3 regions of the Nonomuraea sp. NPDC050202 genome follow, and region 2 is predicted to be linked to each of the others. Evidence: riboswitches for the same ligand, from Rfam matches in the RefSeq annotation. Region 2 holds a riboswitch; each other region holds the start of a gene.
The links. A riboswitch is a leader RNA that binds a small molecule or an ion and turns the genes downstream of it on or off. The one in region 2 is predicted to bind thiamine pyrophosphate.
Positions count from the first base shown of each region.

Region 1: another riboswitch for thiamine pyrophosphate. It lies ahead of AB0I79_RS19280 (cytosine permease); the one in region 2 lies ahead of AB0I79_RS01970 (FAD-dependent oxidoreductase).
Region 3: another riboswitch for thiamine pyrophosphate. It lies ahead of thiD (bifunctional hydroxymethylpyrimidine kinase/phosphomethylpyrimidine kinase); the one in region 2 lies ahead of AB0I79_RS01970 (FAD-dependent oxidoreductase).

Region 1 is NZ_JBFALF010000006.1:82,735-86,595, reverse strand. Features, by position in the region: gene AB0I79_RS19285 (methylated-DNA--[protein]-cysteine S-methyltransferase) at 7-582, shown strand; gene AB0I79_RS19280 (cytosine permease) at 586-1,896, opposite strand; TPP riboswitch at 1,886-2,000, opposite strand; gene AB0I79_RS19275 (rhodanese-like domain-containing protein) at 2,055-2,378, opposite strand; gene AB0I79_RS19270 (helix-turn-helix domain-containing protein) at 2,375-2,764, opposite strand; gene AB0I79_RS19265 (MFS transporter) at 2,885-3,861, shown strand, end outside.
Region 2 is NZ_JBFALF010000001.1:379,675-383,535, reverse strand. Features, by position in the region: gene AB0I79_RS01980 (Rv2175c family DNA-binding protein) at 1-25, opposite strand, end outside; gene AB0I79_RS01975 (FAD-dependent oxidoreductase) at 56-1,219, opposite strand; TPP riboswitch at 1,278-1,394, shown strand; gene AB0I79_RS01970 (FAD-dependent oxidoreductase) at 1,384-2,841, shown strand; gene thiS (sulfur carrier protein ThiS) at 2,838-3,038, shown strand; gene AB0I79_RS01960 (thiazole synthase) at 3,079-3,786, shown strand.
Region 3 is NZ_JBFALF010000036.1:108,371-112,231, reverse strand. Features, by position in the region: gene AB0I79_RS50695 (M28 family metallopeptidase) at 1-854, opposite strand, end outside; gene AB0I79_RS50690 (ATP-dependent DNA ligase) at 971-1,918, opposite strand; TPP riboswitch at 1,976-2,071, shown strand; gene thiD (bifunctional hydroxymethylpyrimidine kinase/phosphomethylpyrimidine kinase) at 2,065-2,868, shown strand; gene AB0I79_RS50680 (TenA family protein) at 2,865-3,545, shown strand; gene AB0I79_RS50675 (carbon starvation CstA family protein) at 3,598-3,861, opposite strand, start outside.

The DNA.
Region 1 (3,861 bases), on a different contig from region 2:
CGAGGCATGTCGAGCAACGATCTCGATGCCCTGTTGCGGGTGACCTCCAGCACCTATCGGGGTGAGACACCGCCCGACATCGCCTTCGGCACCTACGACGGCGCCGTGGGCAGGCTGGTGCTGGCCGTGACGGGCAAGGGCATCGCGGCGTGCAGTTTCGAGGCGGAGAACGACGTGTACGAGCTGGTCACCAGGCATGTGGGCAGCTTCATCGGGCCTGAGGCCAGGCGGCTCGACCCGGTGCGCAGGGAGCTCGACGCGTACTTCTCCGGGCGGCTGCGCACGTTCACCACGCCGGTGGACCTGGCGCTGGCCACGCCGTTCGCGCGCTCGGTGCTGCAGAAGACCACGGCCGTGCCCTACGGCACCACCACGACGCTGGAGCGGATCGGCGAGAGCATCGGCCGGCCGCGCGCGCTGCGGGCGATCGGCAACGCGCTGGCCTCCAACCCCGTCTGCGTGATCGTGCCCTGCCACCGGGTGGTGCGCGAGGACGGCGCGCTCGGCGACTACGCGGGCGGTCCGGCCGCCAAGCAGCACCTGCTCAACGTCGAGCGGCGTACCGTCGACGCGGGCAGGTAGCCCTCACCGGCGCCCGCGCAGCAGCAGGCCGATGAGCAGCGTGACCAGCGCGGCCACCAGCGCGCCGCCCAGCGCGCCGTTCATCCACACCTGCCGGGTGAAGCCGATGGCCTCGCGCACGCCCGCCCAGAAGCCGTCCCACGCCGCGACGGTCGGTGTCGAGGTCGTCAGCCAGTAGGCCACGAAGCCCAGCGCCCACGGCACCAGCATCGACCAGCGGGAGGGCGCGTTCTCCTCGGTGTTCCAGCGGCGGGCGCCGCCCAGCAGGAAGTAGTCCACGGCCAGCACCGCGAACATCGGCACGAACACCGCCCCGATCACGCCCAGGAACGCGCCGTACGACGTCACGTCCACGAGCAGGGCGATCACGACGGTGAGCACCCCGATGGCGACGGAGAAGGCGCGCCGGTCCACGCGCGGCATCAGGTTCTGCAGCGAGACCGTCGTCGAGTAGACGTTGGCGAAGGACTGGTCGGTCTCGCGCAGCACCAGGATGGCGAAGAACAGCGCCCCCAGCGGCACCGCGACGAACGTGCCGAACACGGCGTCCGCGTTGCCCGCGATGGCCACCGCGTACACGCCCAGCCCCAGGCACGCCACCTGCGCCAGCGTGTAACCGCCGACCACCCCGGTGAAGGCCGCGCCGGTGGAGCGCGAGTGCCGGGCGAAGTCGGCCGCCATCGGCACCCACGACACCGACAGCGCGATCACGTAGTCGACCGCGGCGGGGAAGGCGGTCCACGAGCCGCCCTCCTGCGCCGGCGCCTGCCGCAGGAAGAACCAGGTGAACCAGACCATCGCGATGATCACGCCGATCGTCACGTACCGGCGCAGCACCCGGATCGACCCGAGCGGCCAGATCGTCAGCGCGGTGGTCAGCACCCCCGCCAGGATCACCCACACCGCGTACGGCACCGCGGGGAAGATCGCGCCGGCGCCCATGGCGATCACCCAGAGCTCGAACGCGCCCCAGCCGAGCATCTGCACGATGTTCAGCACCGTCGGCACGTAGGAGATCTTCGCTCCGAACAGCCCGCGCAGCAGCACCATCGCAGGCTGCCCCGTCTGCGTCCCGGGAACGGCCGACAGGCCCACCATCGCCGTGCCGATCAGGCTGCCGACCACGGTCGCCACGAGCGCCGCCGCGAGGCTGAGCGGGGCGTTGCCCAGCGGGTTGACCAGGAACATCGCCCCGGAGAAGCCGAGAAGGCTGACGCCGAGGTTCGCCCAGAGCGCGCCCTGGTCGAGCACGCCCAGCGTCTTCGGCGGCCGGCCTTCGAGTGTCAGCGGAACTTCGTCGGCGACATGCGTCATCGCACACTCCCTACGCCGGCATTACCCGGACAGGTTCAGGCGGTCGGCAGCGGCTAGGTAGCTGCCCTCTCAGCCCGGCACCCCGAGCTCCCGCGACGATCTGTAGTTTGCGCCCTCATCATGCCTCAATGGCGGCTGAACCGCCATAGTGGGTGGGTTCAGGCCACGTACGGCGGCTGCCCCGTCTCGCTGACCATCGGCTTGCTCGCGGACTCCCACGCCTGCATGCCGCCCCCCACGTTGACCGCGTCGCGCCCGAGCTGGTTGAGCCAGGCCGCCACGTTCATGGACCGCCCGCCCACCCGGCAGACGACGTAGACGGTGCGGTCGGCGGGCACCTCGTCGACCCGGCCCTGGATCTGGGTCATGGGGATGTGCACGGCCTCGGGCGCGTGCCCGGCCAGCCATTCGTCCTGCTCGCGGACGTCGAGCAGGTAAGCGTCTGCGGGAACGGCGGTGGCCTCGATCTCAGGAACGGTCATGACTCCATCATCTCGCGCCGCGCGTCGTAGGCGGCACGCGCCGCGATGATCTCCTCCTGGTGCTGCTCGGTCCAGGTGACCAGGGACTTGATGGTCTGGTGCAGCGTCCGGCCGAGCGGCGTCAGCGCGTAGTCCACGCGAGGCGGCACGACCGGGTGGACCGTCCGGGTGACCAGGCCGTCGCGTTCGAGCTGGCGCAGGGTGACGCTGAGCATGCGCTGGCTGATGCCGTCGATCTCGCGGCGGAGCTGGGTGAAGCGCAGGCTCTGGCAGTCGAGCAGCGCGATCACCAGCAGCGACCACTTGTCGGCGATGCGGTCGAGGATCTGGCGGACCTCGCAGTCCTCCCGCACGTCCCACTGGCGCGCGTCGTAGTCGTCGTCCACGGTGCCTTCGCAGTAACTGAGTGATCTGAAAGTGCCGTCTTCCACGAGATTTCATGCTGTCGCATGATGTGGGCGGTTACAAGAGATAACCGACTGCCTATTCATAACCGGGGGCTTGTTGTGCCTGTCACCGCCCGTACCTGGGGCGTACTGATCGTTCTGTGTGGAGCCATCTTCCTGGAGGGCATCGACGTGGCGATGCTGAACGTCGCCCTCCCGTCCATCCGGGCCGACCTCGGGCTGTCCACCGGCATGCTGAGCGGCGTCGTGAGCGCGTACGTGCTCGGCTACGGCGGTTTCATGCTGCTCGGCGGCCGGGCGGCCGACCTGCTGGGGCGGCGGCGGATGTTCCTGTTCTGGCTGGTGGTGTTCCTGCTGTTCTCCGGGCTGGGCGGCTTCGCGGACGAGGGGTGGGTGCTGCTGGTGGCCAGGTTCGTCACCGGGGTGGCCGCCGCGTTCATGACGCCCGCCGGCCTGTCCCTGATCACCACGAACTTCCCCGAGGGCCCGCAGCGCAACAGGGCCCTGCTCATCTACGCGGGCACGGCCGCGGGCGGCTTCGCGCTCGGGCTGGTGATCGGCGGGCTGCTGACCGCGATCGGCTGGCGCTGGGTGTTCTTCGCCCCGGTCCTGCTGGCGCTGGTCATCCTGATCGCCGCCATCCCCCTGATCAAGGATCAGGGGGAGCGCCCGGCGGCTACGGGCGGCTTCGACGTGGCGGGCTCGATCAGCATCACCGGGGCGATGATCCTGCTCGTCTACGGCGTCGTCCGCCTGGAACACCCCTCCGACGGCCCGCTCCTGACGGCCGCGGCCTTCGCCGCGGGCCTGGCCCTGCTCGCGCTCTTCGTCGCCGTCGAGCGCCGCTCCGCCAGCCCGCTCGTCCGCCTGGGGATCCTGCGCTCGGGCCCGCTGGTCCGCGCGAACGTCATGGCCGCGCTGCTCACGGCCTCGTTCTTCGGCTTCCAGTTCCTGATCACGCTCTACCTGCAGGAGCTGCGCGGCTGGTCCACCATCCAGACGGGGCTGGCCCTGCTGGCGGCCGCCGCGGACGTGGTGCTGGCCCCCACGCTCACGCCGTGGCTGGTCAACCGGTA
Region 2 (3,861 bases):
CGATCTGTGCAACAGAAAGCGTCACGAAACCACAACTACCACATGCCGTGCTTGCTCAAACAACACAATCCCGTAGGGGTACTTGTGGATCTACCAGGCGTTCCGCGTCGAGGCGCGCGCCCGCGTCGATGAGCCGGCGCCCCTGTACGAGGTCGCGGGGCCGGTCCACGGCCAGCACAGCGGCCAGAGTGCCGTCGCCGGCGAGCCACACGGCCGACCACTTGCCCTCGGGTTCGCCGCGATAGACGAGCCGGTCACCCGCGGGATGGTGGCCGGCGTACTGGAGCATGTGACCGAACTGCTCCGACCAGAAGTACGGCACCGGGTCGTACACCGCCTCCTCCCCCAGGAGCGTCGCGGCGGCGACCTCGGGGGCGTTGAGCGCGGTGTCCCAGTGCTCCACCCGCAGCCTGGTCCCCCAGCGGCGCGACCACCAGGCGGCGCAGTCGCCGACCGCGACGACGCCGGGCAGCGACGTGCGCAGGTGCTCGTCGGTGACGACGCCGTTGTGCAGGTCGATGTCGGCGTCGGCGAGCCATTCGACGGCCGGGCGCACGCCGATGCCGGTGACCACCACGTGGGCCTCGACGAACTCGCCGCCCACCAGCCGCACGCCGCCCTCGTCCACGGAGTCGACCATGGTGCGCAGCCGCAGGTCGATGCCGTCGTACCAGGGCAGCGTGCGCCCCCCGAGCTCGGCGCCGACGGCGGTCGAGAGCGGAGCGGGGGCGGACTCGACGACCGTCACCGCGCAACCGGCGCGGCGGGCCGCGGTGGCGACCTCGGCGCCGATCCAGCCGGCGCCGATGATCGCGACCCGGGCGCCAGGGACGAGCATGGCGCGCAGCTCGTGGGCGTCGTCGATGGTGCGCAGGACGTGCTGGGGGCCGTCGCCGGGCAGCCGGATCGGGTCGGCACCGGTGGCGATGACCAGGCCGTCGTAGGCGACCTCGCCCTCGGTGGTCTCCACGACGCCCGCGCGCAGCGACTTGGCGCCGACGCCCGGCCAGAATTCGACGCCGAGCCCGTCGAGGTCGGTGTCGACGAAGCTGCTGTCGGCCTCGCCCTTCAGCACCGCCTTGGACAGCGGCGGGCGGTCGTAGGGCCGATGCCGCTCCTGCCCGATCAGCGTGATCCGGCCGGTGAAGCCGCGCCCGCGCAGGGCCTCCACCGTACGCACTCCGGCCAGGCCCGCTCCCACCACCACGACATGGTTCACGGTGATGACCATAACGGGGGGCGTGCTCGGACGTCGCACCGAGGCCGTAGGCTGTTCGGGTAAGACGCGCGGGAGTCCGGCCGTAACCGGGCTGAGAGGAAGGCTTTGCCGGGCCTTCGACCGCAAGACACCTGATCCGGATCATGCCGGCGAAGGGAGCGCAAGTGGATGTGATCGTGGGTGGCGGGGTCGTCGGGCTCTCCGTGGCCTGGCGGATGGCACGCGCGGGGCGGCCCGTCACCGTGGTCGACCCGGCCCCCGGCAGGGGGGCCTCGTACGCGGCGGCGGGGATGCTGGCCCCGGTCAGCGAGGTGACCTACACCGAGGCGCCACTGCTGCGGCTGGGGGTGGCCTCGCTGCGCCGCTGGCCCGCCTTCGCCGCCGAGCTGGCCGCCGACGCCGGCCTGGCCGGGGACACCGGGCCGGGACCAGGCGCCCGACCGGGACCAGGCGCAGTGCCGGGATCGGGCGCGATGCCGGGACGAGACTCAGCGGCGGGACCAGGCTCAGCGCCGGGATCGGGTGCCGGCACGAGATCCGGCGGCGGGCCGGGATCGGGCGACGGGCTGCGGTTCCCCGAGGTGCGCGGGCTGGACCTGCGGGCGGACGGGACGCTGGACGTGGCGTTCGGGGCCGACGACATGGCGGCACTGGACGAGCTGGCCGCGTACATGGAGAAGCTGGGGCTGCCGGTCGAGCGGCTCACCGGGCGCGAGTGCCGCCGCCTGGAGCCCATGCTGGCCCCCTCCGTCCGCGGCGGCCTGCTGGCGCCCGGCGACGCGTGGGTGGACCCGCGCCGCGTGACGGCGGCCCTGCTGGCCGCGCTGGAACGGCTGGACGTCCCTCTGGTGCGGGCCCGGGCGACCGAGCTCCTGTACGAGGGCGGCCGGGTCGTGGGGGTCCGCCTCGCTCCCCCGGGCTCCGAGGACGGCCCGGGCCGCCAAGACCTCCCGGCCCACCCGTACACCACCGGCCCGAACACGACCGGCCCGGACATGACCGACCCGGACGCCACCCGGCGGGGCCCAACCCGCCGCGACGCCACCGGCCGGGAGACCACCTGGCGGGCAACCACCGGGCGGGACGCCACCCATCGGGACGCCTGTCCCCCCGAGGTGCGGGGCGAGCGGGTCGTGCTGGCGGCGGGGGCGTGGAGTGCCGAGCTGGCCGAGGTGCCGGTGCGGCCGGTCAAGGGGCAGATCATGCGGCTGCGCTCGCCGCAGCCGCTGCTCAGCCGGTGCGTACGCGGCACCGTGCACGGCTCGTCCGTCTACCTGGTCCCCCGGGGCGACGGCGAGCTCGTGGTCGGGGCCACGCAGGAGGAGATGGGGTTCGACACCAGGGTGACGGCCGGCGGGCTCTACGAGCTGCTGCGGGACGCCAGGGAGCTGGTGCCGGGCGTCACCGAGCTGGAGGTCGCCGACGTGGTGGCGGGGCTGCGTCCGGGGACGCCGGACAACCTGCCGCTGATCGGCCCGGGCGGGACGCCGGGGCTGGCGTACGCGACCGGGCACCACCGGGGCGGCGTGCTGCTCGCCCCGCTCACGACCGCGATCCTGCTGGGCGAGGAGAGCGAACTGGCGGCGCTGTGCGCGCCGGGGAGATTTCGGGAAATTTCATGATTGTTGTCATCAACGGCTCCACCCACGAGGTGGCCGACGGCACGACTGTGGCGCAGGCCGTACATACGCTGACCTCGGCCACCACCGGAGTGGCCGTGGCCGTGAACGACGAGGTGGTCACGCGCGGCGCCTGGGAGACGACGGCGCTGCGCGACCGTGACCGCGTGGAGGTTCTGACGGCGGTGCAAGGTGGATGATCTGATCATAGCCGGGGAGAAGTTCTCCTCCCGGCTCATCATGGGGACAGGCGGCGCGCCCTCGCTGGAGGTGCTCGACCAGGCGCTGGTGGCGTCCGGCACCGAGCTGACCACGGTGGCGATGCGCAGGCTCGATCCCGGCGCCCGCGGCTCCGTGCTGGACGTGCTGCGCGAGCGCGACATCAAGGTGCTGCCCAACACGGCGGGCTGCTTCACCGCGGGCGAGGCCGTGCTGACGGCCCGGCTGGCCAGGGACGCCCTGGGCACCAACTGGGTCAAGCTCGAGGTGATCGCCGACGAGCGCACGCTGCTGCCCGACCCGATCGAGACGTTCGACGCGGCCGAGCGGCTGGTGGCCGACGGGTTCGTGGTGCTGCCGTACATCGGCGACGACCCGGCGCTGGCGCGGCGGCTGGAGCAGGCCGGCTGCGCGGCCGTGATGCCCCTGGGCGCGCCGATCGGCTCGGGCCTGGGCATCCGCAACCCGCACAACATCGAGCTCATCGTGGAGGCCGCCTCCGTGCCGGTGATCCTCGACGCCGGCATCGGCACGGCCAGCGACGCCGCGCTGGCGATGGAGCTGGGCTGCGACGCCGTGCTGCTGGCCACGGCCGTCACCAGGGCGCAGCGGCCCGACCTCATGGCGTCGGCGATGAAGGCGGCCGTGGTGGCCGGTCGGCTGGCGCGGCAGGCGGGCCGCATCCCGCGCCGCCGCTACGCCGAGGCGTCGTCCCCGATGACGCCGTAAGGCCCCGAGGCATCGCACGCGCGACGCTGTGAGGCCCGAGGCATCGCACCTGCGACGCTGTTAAGCCCGAGGCGT
Region 3 (3,861 bases), on a different contig from region 2:
TTGATGCCCGGCCCCTCCGGCACGCTGTCGAGGTGCGCGCCGACCATGACGACGTTGCGCGGGTCGCCGAAGCGGCTCTCGGCGATCACGTTGTCGTTGGTGCCGAGCACGAGGTTGGCGTCGACCTTGAGCCGGACGGTGGCGCCGGGCGTGGCCGCCAGCTCGTTGCCCACGGCGAAGTCGGCGAACACCATGGGGATCCCGGCCCGCCACTCGCCGATGTCCAGCGCGTAGGCGTCCGTGCGCCCCGGCTGGCCCTCGTTGAAGACGATGATCCCGGACGCTCCGGCCCGGGCCGCGTTCATCACCTTGTTGACGAAGGGGCAGGTGCCGCGCTGGATGAGCGCGATCCGGCCGGGGACGAACCCGGCGAAGTCGGAGGCCTCGCAGCCGCTGGTGGAGCTGGGCGCCGGGGCCGGCGGCAGGGTCAGGTCCACGCCCTGGACCTGGGCGGTCACGTCACCGGCCGGGGAGGGCTGGAAGGTGAAGAAGTCGTCGTTGGGCACGTACGACTTCGCGGTCGGCGCGGTGAGGTCGAGCACGGGCGGGCTGTTCTCGCTCCAGCTCTCGACGTAGTTGATCGGCTGGCGCGTGACCTTGTAGCCGGCCCTGCGCAGCTTGCCCTCGACGTACGCCACGGAGGCGTCGTAGCCGGGAGTGCCGGCGGCGCGGTTGCCGCCGTTGGCGTCGGCGATGGCCTGGAACGCGTCGAGATGCTTCTTGACGTTGGTGCCCTTGACCTTCTTGACGAGCACCTTGGCGAAGGCGTCGTCGAGGCCGCCCGCCTGCGCGGGCACGGCCGTGGCCAGGGGTAAGGCGAGGACGGCGATCAGGACGGTGATGATTCTTCGCATGCAGGTCCCCCCATGGGTTACCAGGAACGCGGCCTTTCCCCCCGAGGCGCCGCTGCCCGAACGTAACCCGGCGAAGAATCAGCGTGAAGACCCACTATTGTCGCAAATATGCGACATCACTCCTCGCGCCGGGCGCGGGCGCGCCGCTTGCCCTCGTGCATCGCCTGCACGCGGGCGATCGGGATCGTGTGTCCCTCCTCGATCAGGTCGGCGGGCAACCGCTGCGGCCCGGGCATGTGCTCGGCCCACGGGTCGGCGTCCTTCAGCAGCCCCGGCGCGGTGCGCACGGTGAAGTCCCGCGGCGACACCCGCTCCAGCTCCGACCAGGCCAGCGGGAAGGAGACGGGCACGCCGGGCCGGATGCGCGGGCTGTAGGCGGCCACCACCGTGGCCCCGCCCGCCCGGGTGGAGTCGAGGAACACCTTGCCCTCGCGGTCCTCCCGGATGAACGCCGTGGTCGCCAGCGTCGGGTCCAGCCGCTCGGCCCGCGCCGCCAGCGCCCGGGTGGCCGCCGCGAGGTCGTCCATCGCCGTGCCCGCCACCACGGGCACGAACACGTGCACCCCCTTGGCGCCGCTCGTCTTCACCGCGCCCGCCAGCCCCATGTCCTCCAGGGCCTGCCGGACCAGCAGCGCACCGCGCACCGCCAGCGAGAAGGAGTCGTCGTGCTCGGGCGGGTCGAGGTCGAGCACCAGGTGGGTGGCGTGCTCGCCGGCGAACAGCGCCGGGTGGTACTCCACCGCCCGCTGGTTGGCGAACCACAGCAGCGTCTTCCTGTCGTCGCACAACGCGTACGTCACCTGCCTGCGCGACGCCTCCGCCCACATGGACACCGACCGCACCCAGTCGGGGGCGTACTTGGGCAGGTTCTTCTGCATGAACGGCGCCTGCCCCGGGCGCACGCGGACGACCGAGAGCGGGCGGTCGCGCAGCACGGGGATGATGCGGTCGCGGACGGCGTCGAGGTAGTCGACCAGGTCGCGCTTGGTGGCGTCGGCGCCGTCGAACAGCGGCTGGTCCAGGTTGGTCAGATCGACCCCGTCACGCGTCTCATCAGCGGCCACCCGCCCTACGATGCCGATCCTCGAACGTGTGGTCAACAACGACGCCTGTTAGAGTAGGCCGTTGACGCGGGGTGCCCGGAGGGCCGGGCTGAGATCACACCCGTCGAACCTGATCTAGCTCGTACTAGCGAAGGGACGTCACAGCCGTGAGCGCTGTTCCCAAAGTCCTGTCCATCGCGGGCACCGATCCCAGCGGCGGCGCCGGGATCCAGGCGGACCTGAAGACCTTCTCCGCGCTCGGCGCGTACGGCATGACCGTCGTCACCGCGCTGGTCGCGCAGACCACCACCGGCGTGACCGGCATCCACGAGGTGCCGGCCGAGTTCGTGGCCCAGCAGCTCGACACGCTGCTGACCGACGTGCCGGCCGACGCCGTGAAGATCGGCATGCTGGGCAACGCGCCGCTGATCAAGGCGGTGGCGGCGGCGCTCGACACCTACCGGCCCGCGTACGTCGTGCTCGACCCCGTCATGGTGGCCAAGAGCGGCGACCGGCTGCTGCCCGCCGACGCGGTGGCCGCGCTGCGCGAGACGCTGCTGCCCCGCGTGCACCTGATCACCCCCAACCTGCCGGAGGCGGCCGACCTGCTCGGCGAGAAGCCGGCCGCGAGCCTGGCGGAGATGCACGACCAGGCGCAGCGGCTGCGGGCGCTGGGCGCGCGCCAGGTGCTGCTCAAGGGCGGCCACCTCGACGGCGACACGTGCGTGGACGTGCTGGCGACGCCGGAGGGCACGATCGAGCTGGCCGCGCCCCGCGTGGACACCAGGAACACGCACGGCACGGGCTGCACGCTGTCCTCGGCCATCGCGGCGCTGCGCCCGCGCCACGACGACTGGGCGGGCGCGGTGCGGGCGGCCAAGGCGTACCTCACCGAGGCGCTGCGCGCGGCCGACAGCCTGCACGTCGGCCACGGTCACGGCCCTGTCCACCACTTCCACGCCATCTGGTGAGCGCACAGGACATGTTCTGCGACGACGTCTGGCAGCGCACGGCCGAGCTGATGCGCGCCGTCCACGAGCACCCCTTCATCACCGCCCTCGGCGACGGCACCCTCGACCGCGAGCGGTCCGGGTTCTACATGGTGCAGGACGCCCGCTATCTGGAGGCGTTCTCCAAGGCGCTGGCCACGGCCTCCGTCCGGGCCAGCGCCGCGGACGACGCGGCGTTCTGGGCGCAGAGCGCGCACACGGCGCTGGCGGCCGAGCGCATGTTGCACGCCGGGTACATCGAAGAGCTCGACGCCAAGGGCCCCACCTCGCCTACGTGCCTGGCGTACTCGTCGTACCTGCAGGCCACGGCCCTGACCGCGCCCTACCCGGTGATCGCGGCGGCGGTGCTGCCGTGCTTCTGGATCTACCAGGACGTCGGCACGGCGCTGCTGGAGCGCGTCGGCGACACCGCCGGCCACCCGTACGGCAAGTGGATCTCCACCTACGCCGACCCGGGCTTCGCGGCCTCCGTCGAGCAGGCCAAGGCCATCGCCGACCGGCTCGCGGCCGCCGCCGGCCCGGACACCCGCGAGGCGATGGCGCAGGCGTACTGCCGGGCGGCGGCGTACGAGTGGATGTTCTGGGACAGCGCGTGGCGGCGCGAGAGCTGGCCCACGGAGCGGTGGCTGACCGCTTAGGGCGGCCCGCAGAGCGGTGGCTGACCGCTTGAGGCGGCCCGCGGAACGGTGGCTAGCCGCTTGAGGAGGCCCTGGCGATCATCTCCTTCTCCTCGCGGGTGGCGATGAGCCCGGCGGGGGCGTAGATCTTCGACTCCTCGAACGGCGCCTCCGTGCTGGGCAGCGGCTCCCGCAACCGGATCGCCTTGATCCACACGCGGGCGGCGTCGAGGATCACCACGATGATCAGGATCGCGAACAGCGCCGCCAGGATGCCGTCCACGGTGGAGTTGACCACGATCTGCCGCATCGCGCCGGTCGTCTTGGCCGGCGCGAG